One region of the Rhizobium sp. SRDI943 genome, then DNA from elsewhere that is predicted to be linked to it. Evidence: predicted binding sites of a transcription regulator. Region 1 holds the regulator's gene; the other holds the start of a gene.
The links. Region 1 encodes LexA, which represses DNA repair genes until DNA is damaged. Its sites were predicted from a motif close to TGTTCNNNNTGTGTTCNG; they were not measured.
Positions count from the first base shown of each region.

Region 2: AC245Y_RS23500 (2'-5' RNA ligase family protein) is a predicted target of LexA. The motif match lies at 1,882-1,899, and genes of this name have one in related genera.

Region 1 covers NZ_CM172787.1:1,808,156-1,813,428, reverse strand. The annotation lists gene kdsA (3-deoxy-8-phosphooctulonate synthase) at 1-143, opposite strand, end outside; gene AC245Y_RS09550 (VOC family protein) at 140-1,036, opposite strand; gene lexA (transcriptional repressor LexA) at 1,235-1,954, shown strand; gene AC245Y_RS09540 (ComEC/Rec2 family competence protein) at 1,935-4,367, opposite strand; gene gltA (citrate synthase) at 4,658-5,273, shown strand, end outside.
Region 2 covers NZ_CM172787.1:4,716,924-4,722,196, forward strand. The annotation lists gene AC245Y_RS23495 (succinylglutamate desuccinylase/aspartoacylase family protein) at 45-1,106, opposite strand; gene AC245Y_RS23500 (2'-5' RNA ligase family protein) at 1,208-1,807, opposite strand; gene AC245Y_RS23505 (methylated-DNA--[protein]-cysteine S-methyltransferase) at 2,090-2,653, shown strand; gene AC245Y_RS23510 (SDR family oxidoreductase) at 2,766-3,500, opposite strand; gene AC245Y_RS23515 (oxidoreductase) at 3,539-4,390, opposite strand; gene AC245Y_RS23520 (Atu4866 domain-containing protein) at 4,449-4,820, opposite strand; gene AC245Y_RS23525 (LysR family transcriptional regulator) at 4,949-5,273, shown strand, end outside.

The DNA of each region.
Region 1 (5,273 bases):
AGCGTGCCGGCAACCATGAAGGCGTGGTCGCGGCTCTCCATCTGGCAGGGACCGGCAATCAGCGACAGGCGGCCGGTATTGGAAAAGGTGACCTGGCCTTGGCCTTCGCCGACCCTGACTTCGGAATTCGTATCAGTGCTCATCGTGTTTCCTCGAAGGCGAAGAGCGTGCCCTGCCCGGGCGCGGGCTTCACCAGAATGCGATTGTTCTTGCGCGTGTATGTCACCCCGTTAGCAGCCAAATGCGCTTCTGTCACGGCAAGATCGGCGACAGCGAAGAGGATTGCCCGGCCGCGCAGGCCGCGATCTGCGGATGAGTCGGCGATGTCGAAATAGGCCTCCAGCCCTTCCCGCGTCATCAGGCTGATTTTCGCATTCGATGCCGCGATATTGGCGCCGAAACCGGTTTTCTCGACTGCCGATTGCGCCACGGCAAGGCTGACGAAGGCTGCGAAGGCGGCAGCATCAGGCGCGCAAAGCGCTATCTCGACTATGCCGGTCACGCCATTGGCATGCGTCTCCAGCGCGGCGCGCTCGGCCGGTAGCGGATTGACGCGCTCGACGGTGAAAAGCAGGAGATCCGGCGCGCGCAGGTCGGCGGCGAAAGCCAGCTTGAAGCCGGCAATCGTCTCGGAACCGTCCGGCATCGTCATCGGCCGGGTGAACTGCAGCATCTCGCCGGCGCTCGATCCGTTGCCGACGAAATTCTGATGATCGATGCCGGCATCCTTGCTGCCGAAAGCCAGCCCCGAAAGCCCCTCCTCGCCACAGCGGAAACGGACGGCCTGGTTGCGGGCAGTGAAGACATTGCCTTGGCGCGCCGATGCCTCGCTCTCCTCGACGCTCGCAATCCCGAGTGGCTCCAGATAGGTCTTGTCGGCAAAAAAGACGCAGGCGTTTTCCGTTCCGAAGGGATGGCGCGCATCGGCGGCAACGGTGAAGCCGAGCTTGCCGAGCCTCTCGCGCGCCAGATCGATATTGACGACCGGCAGCACGACATGATCCAGCGGGTGCGGTTTGGCGGAATGCTCGTTCATCATATCCCTCCTGGAAACGGCAAGAGATGTGCGACGGCGCGCCCCTCAATACAAGAGATGTGTCCCAATCCGGCGAATGAAAATAAAAATCTCAACGAGTTGGCGCCAAGTTTTACGGAAATTTAGCTACTTGCGGAACACATATGGAACATATAGTGTCTGTTCTGGATTTGTTTCAATCACGAGGTCACAACGTCGATGCTCACGCGCAAACAACAGGAGCTTCTCCTTTTCATTCACGAGCGCATGAAAGAATCCGGCGTTCCACCGTCTTTCGACGAAATGAAGGATGCTCTGGACCTCGCCTCGAAGTCCGGGATTCATCGCTTGATTACAGCGCTAGAGGAGCGAGGCTTCATTCGCCGCCTACCGAACCGCGCCCGCGCGCTCGAGGTCATCAAGCTTCCGGAGGCCTACAGCCCCAGCATCCAGCCGCGGCGCGGCTTTTCGCCGAGCGTCATCGAAGGCAGCCTGGGCAAACCTCAGCCGGTCGCCGCCCCTGCTCCCGCAAAACCCGTCGCCGACAACGGCAACTCGGTTTCCGTGCCGGTCATGGGCAGAATCGCCGCCGGTGTGCCGATTTCGGCGATCCAGAACAACACCCACGACATCGCCGTTCCGGCCGACATGCTCGGCTCCGGTGAACATTATGCGCTCGAGGTCAAGGGCGATTCGATGATCGACGCCGGCATCTTCGACGGCGACACCGTGATCATCCGCAATGGCAGCACCGCAAGTCCTGGCGACATTGTTGTTGCACTCGTCGATGACGAAGAAGCGACACTCAAGCGCTTCCGCCGCAAGGGCGCCTCGATCGCACTGGAAGCGGCCAACCCGGCTTACGAGACCCGGATTTTCGGACCAGACCGTGTTAAGGTGCAGGGCAAACTCGTCGGCCTCATTCGCCGCTATCACTGACATCGGTTAGGCCGGATTCGGTAAAGCTGTTGCTGCGCCAGTCAAAGGCGCGATGGCGCATCCATGGTCGCGACAATGCGTCAAATGCGGTTGCCACCTCCAGGCCGGCGTCCGCGAAGCGCAACTCGATGGATCCGGTCCTGCGCAGCGTCTCGCCGGTGAAGAGCGTCGCACCTGAGCGGCAGCTGTTGAAACGCAGGCGGACCGACGTCACGATGATATCGGCCGCGTCGCATGCCGGGCCGAGATAGGCGGCATTGTCGATGACAGCAACCACACGACCATTGCCAAGCCTTGATGCGCACCAGGCCCTCTTGACGCAGGAAAAGCGGTTTGCTTCACCGGCCGCTGCGGCCGCCCGCATCGCTGTCCTCGCTTCGTTCTGCTGATCGCGGGAAAGCTTGACGCGGCGGTCTTCTCCTACCTGCGGGATAGCAGGACCATCCAGCATCTTCGGCGGATCATGTCTCGGCAGGACCAGGGCTCTCTGCCACTGGTCGAAGATGAAATCCGGTGGTCTTTCACGGTTGGAAGCCATTGCTGCCGCTTCGACCACCGCGACGAGACTGCCATCCTCCGAAATCACCAGATCCGGCGGCCGGGGAACCGGTAGAAGCAACAGGATGAGCGTTGCGACCGCGATGATTGATGTGCCGATATGGCGCAGCCGGGTGCGGAGCAGCGTCAGCAGCAGAAAGCCTGCCACGGCGACCGCGAAATACCAGGCGGGCAAGCGGCCGACGTCGATATTGCCATCCCAGCCGGACACCGTCTTTGCGACCGCGATCACCAGATCGAGGCCGAATCCGACGACCTTCCAGGGCAAAACATCCAGACCGAAAGGCATGAGCAGCATCGCCAGCAAGCCGGCCGGCATGACGATGAAGGAGATGATCGGCATCGTCGCGAGGTTTGCCGGCAGGCCGTAGGCGGTCAGGCGATGAAAATGCTCGATCGAAAACAGCGCGGTGGAAAGACCGCCGATCAGCGAAGTCAGGAAGACGCCGCCGAAGAAACCGGCAACCGTAACGACGGGCCTGATGATAGGTAGCTTCAGAAAGGCGTTTTCGCGGACGCGCCGGTCCTTCCACAACTGATAGCCCGAGACCAGCGCTAATGTCGCGGCAAAGGACATCTGGAAGCTCGGACCTAAGACCTCGGACGGTGAAATGAGGATGATGACGAGGGCGGAAAGCGCGACATTGCGCAGGCTGATCGACGGCCGGTCGAAGAAGACGGCAATCAACATGATGGCCATCATGATGAAAGCGCGCTCGGCAGAGACCGCAAAGCCCGAAATCAGGAAATAGGCAGTAACGGCGATGAGCGCGCCGGCGGCAGCGATCTTCTTCGTCGGGTAGGCCTCAGCGATACCGGGAAAGATGCTGAGCAGCATCCGAAAGCCGACGAAGAAGATGCCGGCCGACAGCGCCATGTTGAGACCGGAGATGGCGATGATATGAGCCAGACCGGACTGGCGTAGTGCCTCCGTCGTCGCATCCGAGATGGCGCGCCGCTCGTCCGTCACCAGTGCGGCGGCAAAAGCGCCGGTATCGCCGGGCAGGATCGACCTTATCCGGTCGCCAATGCCGCTGCGCAGCCGGTAGAGCCCTTCGAGCAGCGCTTCCACCGCCGATCTTGCAGCCTGCGGACCTGCCTGCGCATCGTCCTTCGTCGGTGCACCGTAGAAGAAGCCGTTGGCGCCGATGCCGTCGAAATAGGCACTGAAGGAGAAGTCGTTGAGCTCGGGAAGTGCTGGGCCCGCCGGCGGCGTCAGCCGCGCCCTGCCGGTGATGATATCGCCGATCTCGAAGGCTGCGTCCGCACCGCGGGCGATGGCGGTGATGCGTTCCGGCGGCCGCTTGACCTGAGGCGCTTCAGTGCCGGTGACGGTAAGAATGTAGCGCCACCGGCCGCGACCATCGCCTTCGCGCCGCTCGACGCGGCCGGTCACCGTCGTCGTCACTGATGAATCGAGGATCACGGTCGAAGCCCGCCAGCTCTCGAACTGCGCCGAGACTATGCCGCAAGCCACGAGCGAAAGCGCCAGCAGCGCTGCCCGCAATGCCGCCCGGTTGCGGCTGGCGATGAGAACTGCGACGGTCAGCACCAACAGGCAGAGCAGCGATGCAGTGAGCGGAAAATCCGATGCCGCGAGAAACCAGATGGCTGACCCGGCGCCGAGGAAGACCGGCGAGAACAGCAGCAGGCGGCCATGGTCCGTCTCCTCGCCCAGCATGCGCATGCCGGCACGCAGCAAGTGCGAGGCTGCGGCCGGCAGCCGGTGGCGCAATGGTATTGCCGACTGCGTCCTTGCCGGTCGCGTCACCACGACTGGTGGTGAAAAATTGGAGGAGCCGGCAAGGCCTTCGCCTGTTTCCGGCCGCAATTCGACTGACGTCAACTCCTGCATGAACCGCCCAAGCCCGGCTGCGAAGGCAGTCAGAATGCAACCTCCAATCAAATCCGGCAAGCATAATCGATTGAAATATGAGGCAAAATCGCGAGCCCCAAAAGACCAGTCGAATCATCGGCTTCCGATATGCGTGTGGCTCATCGCTGCAGTGCCTAAAAGGTGATACCGCATTGCACAAAATGCCATCACAGTAACTTGGCATTAGCTTCGCGATCATATAGCTATCGGTGAGGACGCTTAACCCCTATGGCGCTTTTATGGCGCCACCGCCATTTCGGAGGATCAGCATGACGGATCAAAGCGCTACAATAAAAATCGGTGACAAGTCTGTCGACCTTGCTGTCAAAAGCGGCACGATCGGCCCGAGCGTCATCGATATCGGTGCCCTCTACAAGAACACCGCTTCCTTCACCTACGATCCGGGTTTTACCTCGACCGCATCCTGTGAATCGAAAATCACCTACATCGACGGCGACGAAGGTGTCCTGCTGCATCGTGGCTATCCGATCGAGCAGCTCGCCGAGCATGGCGACTTCCTCGAAGTCTGCTATCTCCTGCTTTACGGCGAACTGCCGACCACCGTGCAGAAGAAGGATTTCGATTACCGCGTTACGCACCACACCATGGTACACGAGCAGATGAGCCGCTTCTTCACCGGCTTCCGCCGCGATGCGCATCCGATGGCCGTCATGTGCGGCTGCGTCGGCGCACTGTCGGCCTTCTATCACGACTCCACCGACATCACCGATCCGCACCAGCGCATGGTCGCCAGCCTGCGCATGATCGCCAAGATGCCGACGCTTGCCGCGATGGCCTACAAATACCATATCGGCCAACCCTTCGTTTATCCGAAGAACGACCTCGACTATGCCTCGAACTTCCTGCGCATGTGCTTTGCTGTGC
Region 2 (5,273 bases), 1.9 Mb from region 1:
CCCCGAGCGCGTCGACAATCGCAGCCGGACAAAACCGGCCCCGTTCAATTCTCCAGCGTGCCGGCCTTGCGGGAAGCCTTGCTGGGTTCGTCACAGGCGATCTTCATCAGGTCGCCGCGCCGCCGCACCAGCCTGTCGGAGGTTCGGGTCAGGATCAGCCCGTCCTGCGGCGCGGTGAGCTCGATGCTGCCGCCCGGCTGCCCCGGCCTAGTGACGATCGTCACTAGGCGGTCGCCTTCGGCAACCCTCTCGCCGATGTCGCGATGGAAGAGCACGGCTCCGCCTTCTGGCGTGCGGATGATCTCGACATTGTCGAGCGGCACGGCCGGACCGGAAAATGGCATTGCCGCGGGCTTTTCGTCGCCAACGGTCCCCCGTGCCGCGAGGAAGTGCCAGAGCCCATCCGCATCCTTTTTCGCCAGCACCGGATCGACGTCGCGTTTGCCGCGCAGCTCGACGGTGACGGAGAGTTTGCCGGGCAGACGGGGCCGGCGTTCGCCGGGAACCTCATATTTCCATGCAAAGCCGACGGCCTCCTCGAAGGCCGAGCTTTCGCCATCCGAAAGCAGCACGGCCTCCATGCCGAGTGAAGCGGCAAGATCGGCGGCCTCCGGCCAGAAGGCCTCGTCGATATAGGCATATTGCAGGGATTCGTCGTCGCAATGCAGGTCGAGCACGAGATCGGCGCCAAGCGCCATATGCAGCAGCTGCCTCTTCAATCTGTCGGTAGCCGGGTAATCATCGAGATCTTCGGTCAGCGTGGTGCGATCGACAATCGAGATCAGCGGAAAATCCCGGTTGAAATTGGTGCGTGAGCCCAGGTCGAAACGGCCCTGCAGCTCGCCGAAATGCGATTGCGCCGCACCGATCGGATTGGCCTGCGGCACGATGGTGATGTCGCCGGCGATCCCACCTTGGCTTTCCGCCTGCCGCAGCCTTTCGCAGAGGAAATGCAGCAGCACCGTTCCCGGCAGCTCGCCGGCATGCAGTGCCGCCTGGATATAGGCCTTCGGCGCCTTCGGATCGTGGCCTTTAAAGCGCAGCACCGGCAACCGCCACTCCGTTCCCGGCGTATCTCCAGGGATGATGATCTCTGAAACGTCCATGCTGTCTTCGTTCCCGTTTACAACCAGCGCCCGGTTAGGCATTCCGAGCTATATGAGCGGAAATGGGGCAAGCGCAAGCGTGGTCCGAAGACATCATTGCCTCAGCCGAGCAGCGGCCAGCGATCGATGATCCGATGTTCGGTTTTTCCGAGAACACTGTGGATGAGCAGGAATTCGGACGCGGTCCATGAAACGGGTGTGTCGAGGGTCGTCGGCGGCACGGCTTTGCGGTCATAGAGAAGTGTCATGTGCGGCTTGTAGTCGCGGCCGACATTGTGCCGCAAGCCGGCATTGTACATGCCGACGCCCAGTTGGACGTGCAGCCGTGTCAGTGGTTTCCGTCCGCCTTCGCCGCAAAGCACAAGCGAACGCGCCTGCGGGAATCGCATGATCCGGTCGAAGCTTATTGCGATCGGGGCACTCTCGACTGTGGCGCCGGCCTGTCGTGCCGCGAAGACCACATCCTCCGGCAGCCTCGGATAGTCGCCGACCCAGATGATCGACACATGCAATGTCGTCAGGCGCGGCATCCCGGAAAGGGAGAAGGCTCGACGATAGTCATCGGCGATTGCGGCCGCCTGCTGCTCGACGGCATCAGGAGGGCAGAGCGCAAAGAAAAGTCGGTGTCCGCTGACGTAGCTTTCGTTCCGCCGTCCGCGACCATTTTTGTCGTCTCCGAAGTCGAAGGGCATCTGGTTCATGGAGTTTCAGGTCGTCATGACCCGCCTCGTCGTTTTCAAAACGCGACGAAGATACTCTGCAAGGAAACAACATCAAGAACAAAAAGAGAACATAATTTCCCGACATGCTCGGGGCCACACTTATCCGAAACGTCGCTCAGGACCGGGTGAAGTGGCTAGTCGGTCGACAATGCAGGGGCGCATCGCAATATTTCCTGGAAGCCTGACGCGCGCAAGAAACGGGTTGAAACAGCGGCCGTCCCATACGATTTTGAAGGTCATCGAAAACGCGGAGGCTGTGTCATGGCTGAGACAACGCACCACTATCTCATCTTCGAAACCGCGGGCGGTTTCTGCGGTATTGCCTGGAGCGACGCCGGCATCATCCGTTTCCAACTGCCGACCAAGTCAGCGGAAGCGACGGAACGGTTGCTGTTGCGCCGCCTGCCGGATGCCGAAGCCGGCGCGCCGACGCCTGGCGTGCTCGAGACGGTCGCCGCCGTGAAACGCTACTTCCAGGGCGAGGAGACGGATTTTTCCGGCGTCGAACTCGATCTTGCCGGCCAGGATGCCTTCTTCCGGGATATTTATGCGGCGGCAAGGCGTGTCGGCTGGGGCCGCACCACCACTTACGGCGCGCTGGCCAAGGAGCTCGGCGTCGGGCCGGAAGCCGCCCGCGACGTCGGCCAGGCGATGGCGAAGAACCCTGTCGCCCTGATCATCCCCTGCCACCGGGTGCTTGCGGCCGGCGGCAAGATCGGGGGCTTCTCCGCGCCCGGCGGTTCGTCATCGAAGGCCCGCATGCTGGAGCTCGAAGGCGTCAACCTTGCACCGCCGCCGCCCGCCCAGCAGTCGCTGGGTTTTTAGGCGGCGGAGGTTCTTTCGTTTTCCGCAATTCCCGGCAAAATCGCTTCGCGCTTTGCCTGGCAAAACCGCTCTACACTTTTGCTGGAATTACTTTGGCAGCAATCTCAGCGGATCAATAGGGGCTGGCTGTCGGTCGGATGATGATCTCGCTGACATCGACATCATCAGGCTGGCTGACGGCGTAGAGGATCGAATTGGCGACGGCCTCGGGGCTGATGGTGATCGCCCTGAAAGCCTTCATGGCATCACGCGCCGTCGGATCGGTGATGGTGTCGGCGAGTTCCGATGTCGTCGTGCCCGGAGAGATGACGGTGACGCGGATACGATCGGACTCCTGCCGCAATCCGTCCGAGATCGCCCGTACCGCGAATTTCGTCGCGCAATAGACAGCCGCCGTCGGAGAGACGCTGTGGCCGCCGATCGAAGACAGGTTGATGATCTGCCCTGATCCCTGCGCCTTCATGATCGGAAGCGCCGCCGCAATGCCATAGAGAACACCCTTGATATTGACGTCGACCATCCGGTCCCATTCGTCGACCTTGAGGGCGTCGAGTAGCGACAGCGGCATGACGCCGGCATTGTTGACGATAACGTCCAGCCGTCCGAATTCGGAGCGGGCGAAGCCTGCAAAGGCTTCCACCTGGGAACGGTCGGTGACGTCAAGCTGTCGCCGGCGCACCGACCCGCCCTTTGCGGCGATTTCGCCGGCGAGTTCCTCCAGGCGCTCGGTGCGGCGGGCGCCGATGACGATATGGGCGCCTGCGGCAGCCAGCACCTTTGCCGCGGCCTCTCCGATGCCGCTGCTGGCGCCGGTGATGGCAATGACTTTCCCTTTGATATCAGACATTTCAAGCTCCATTTTTGCAGGTGAGATTTTCGTTACGGTTAGCTTGGAAAATCGGCGCTGAGCGTCGTCTCCGCCCAGGCGTCGAAATTTGCGCGCAACGCATCGAGCCGTTCGCGGGCGATCTTCAAGGCGGGTGCGCCGAGCAGCAGGCGTAGCGGCGGTTCGTCCGCCTCGAACGCCGATATGATCGCGGTTGCCGCGCGCGCGGGATCGCCCGGCTGGTTGCCGGAGACCGAGCGGGTGGCCTGGCGGCGCTTGCCGGATGTTTCGGCATAGTCTTCGATGATCGTGCTGGATTCGACCATCGATCGGCCGGCCCAATCCGTGCGGAAGGCGCCGGGTTCGAGGATCGTCACATCGATGCCAAGCGGCCTGACCTCATGGGAAAGCGATTCCGATAGGGCTTCGACCGCGAACTTGGTGGCATGGTAATAGCCGGTTGCAGCAAAAGCGACGAGCCCGCCGAGCGACGAGACGTTGAAGATATGCCCTTGCCGGCGTCGGCGCATGCCCGGCAGAATCTGCTTGGTGATGGCGATCAGTCCGAACACATTGGTCTCGAACTGGGCGCGTATCTCGGCATCATCGCCCTCTTCGATCGCTGAGAGGTAGCCGTAGCCGGCATTGTTGACGAGGACGTCGATCGCACCGAAATGCGTTTCGGCGTCACGGACTGCGCCGGCGATGGAGCGGCTGTCCGTCACATCGAGTGCAAGGGCAAGCGCGCGGTCCCCGTGTTGTGCCTTGATATCTGCCAGTGTCTCGGGTCTGCGCGCCGTCATGGCGGCGCGCCAGCCACGGGCCAGCACGGCTTCGGCGAGTGCCCTGCCGAGGCCGGACGATGCGCCGGTGATGAACCAGATGGGTGTTGGGGAAGACATGATCGTCATCCTTTCCGGCCGGCAAACGCGGCCTTCTCCTGTGTGGTGTTGCCTTTCAGGCGGCACATCATTTGCGCCGAAGCACCATGCCGCCATGATGGAGGGTATCGCCGTCGACGAAATCGCCGTCGGCCGTGAAGCCCGTGTCATCCCAATATTCGATGTGGCTTCCGCTGACTTCGTAACGTCCTCGATAGGCGCTTTCGCGGTTGCCGCGGGCTTCGTCGTAACGGCCATTCGGCAGAAGTTCGTGGCGGACGCGGCCATCATCCGTCATCCACATGCCGATATAGGGATGTTGCTGCATTCTGTTCTCGCTTGTTTGTTGCTGCTGATCTCGGCGGTTCACGCCATCGGTAGCGGACGAACTGGTCGCCGCGCCAACCAGGGTGACCGCCGTGAAAAGCTGAAGGACCGGGCTTTTGAAAATCTTTCGCATTGCCTTGCCTTTCGAAGAAGATCTGCCGATGAGTGCGTCTTGGCGTTGATCTCGACTTGAAAGATAGCGTGCCGATCCGCGGCGATTAAGTTGCCAATCCAGGATGCCTTGGTTAGAAATACTAACCAATGGTCGATGATCTCGAAGGCATTTCAGTTTTTCTTGCGGTGGCCGAAGCGCGGAACTTCCGGCTTGCCGGCGAGCGGCTTGGCGTCACCCGCTCCGCCGTCAGCCAGGCCCTGCAGCGCCTTGAGGATCGGGTTGGCGTTGCCCTGGTCCAGCGCACGACGCGCAGCGTCAGCCTGACCGAAGCCGGTGAAGTGTTCTTCGACGCGGTTCGTCCATCGGTCCGGCAGGTCAAGGATGCAATGCAGACTGTGCGAGAAATGCAGGCGCGCCCGAGCGGTCTGCTGCGGATCACCGTTTCCTCGATCGCCGAGAACTTCCTCTCCG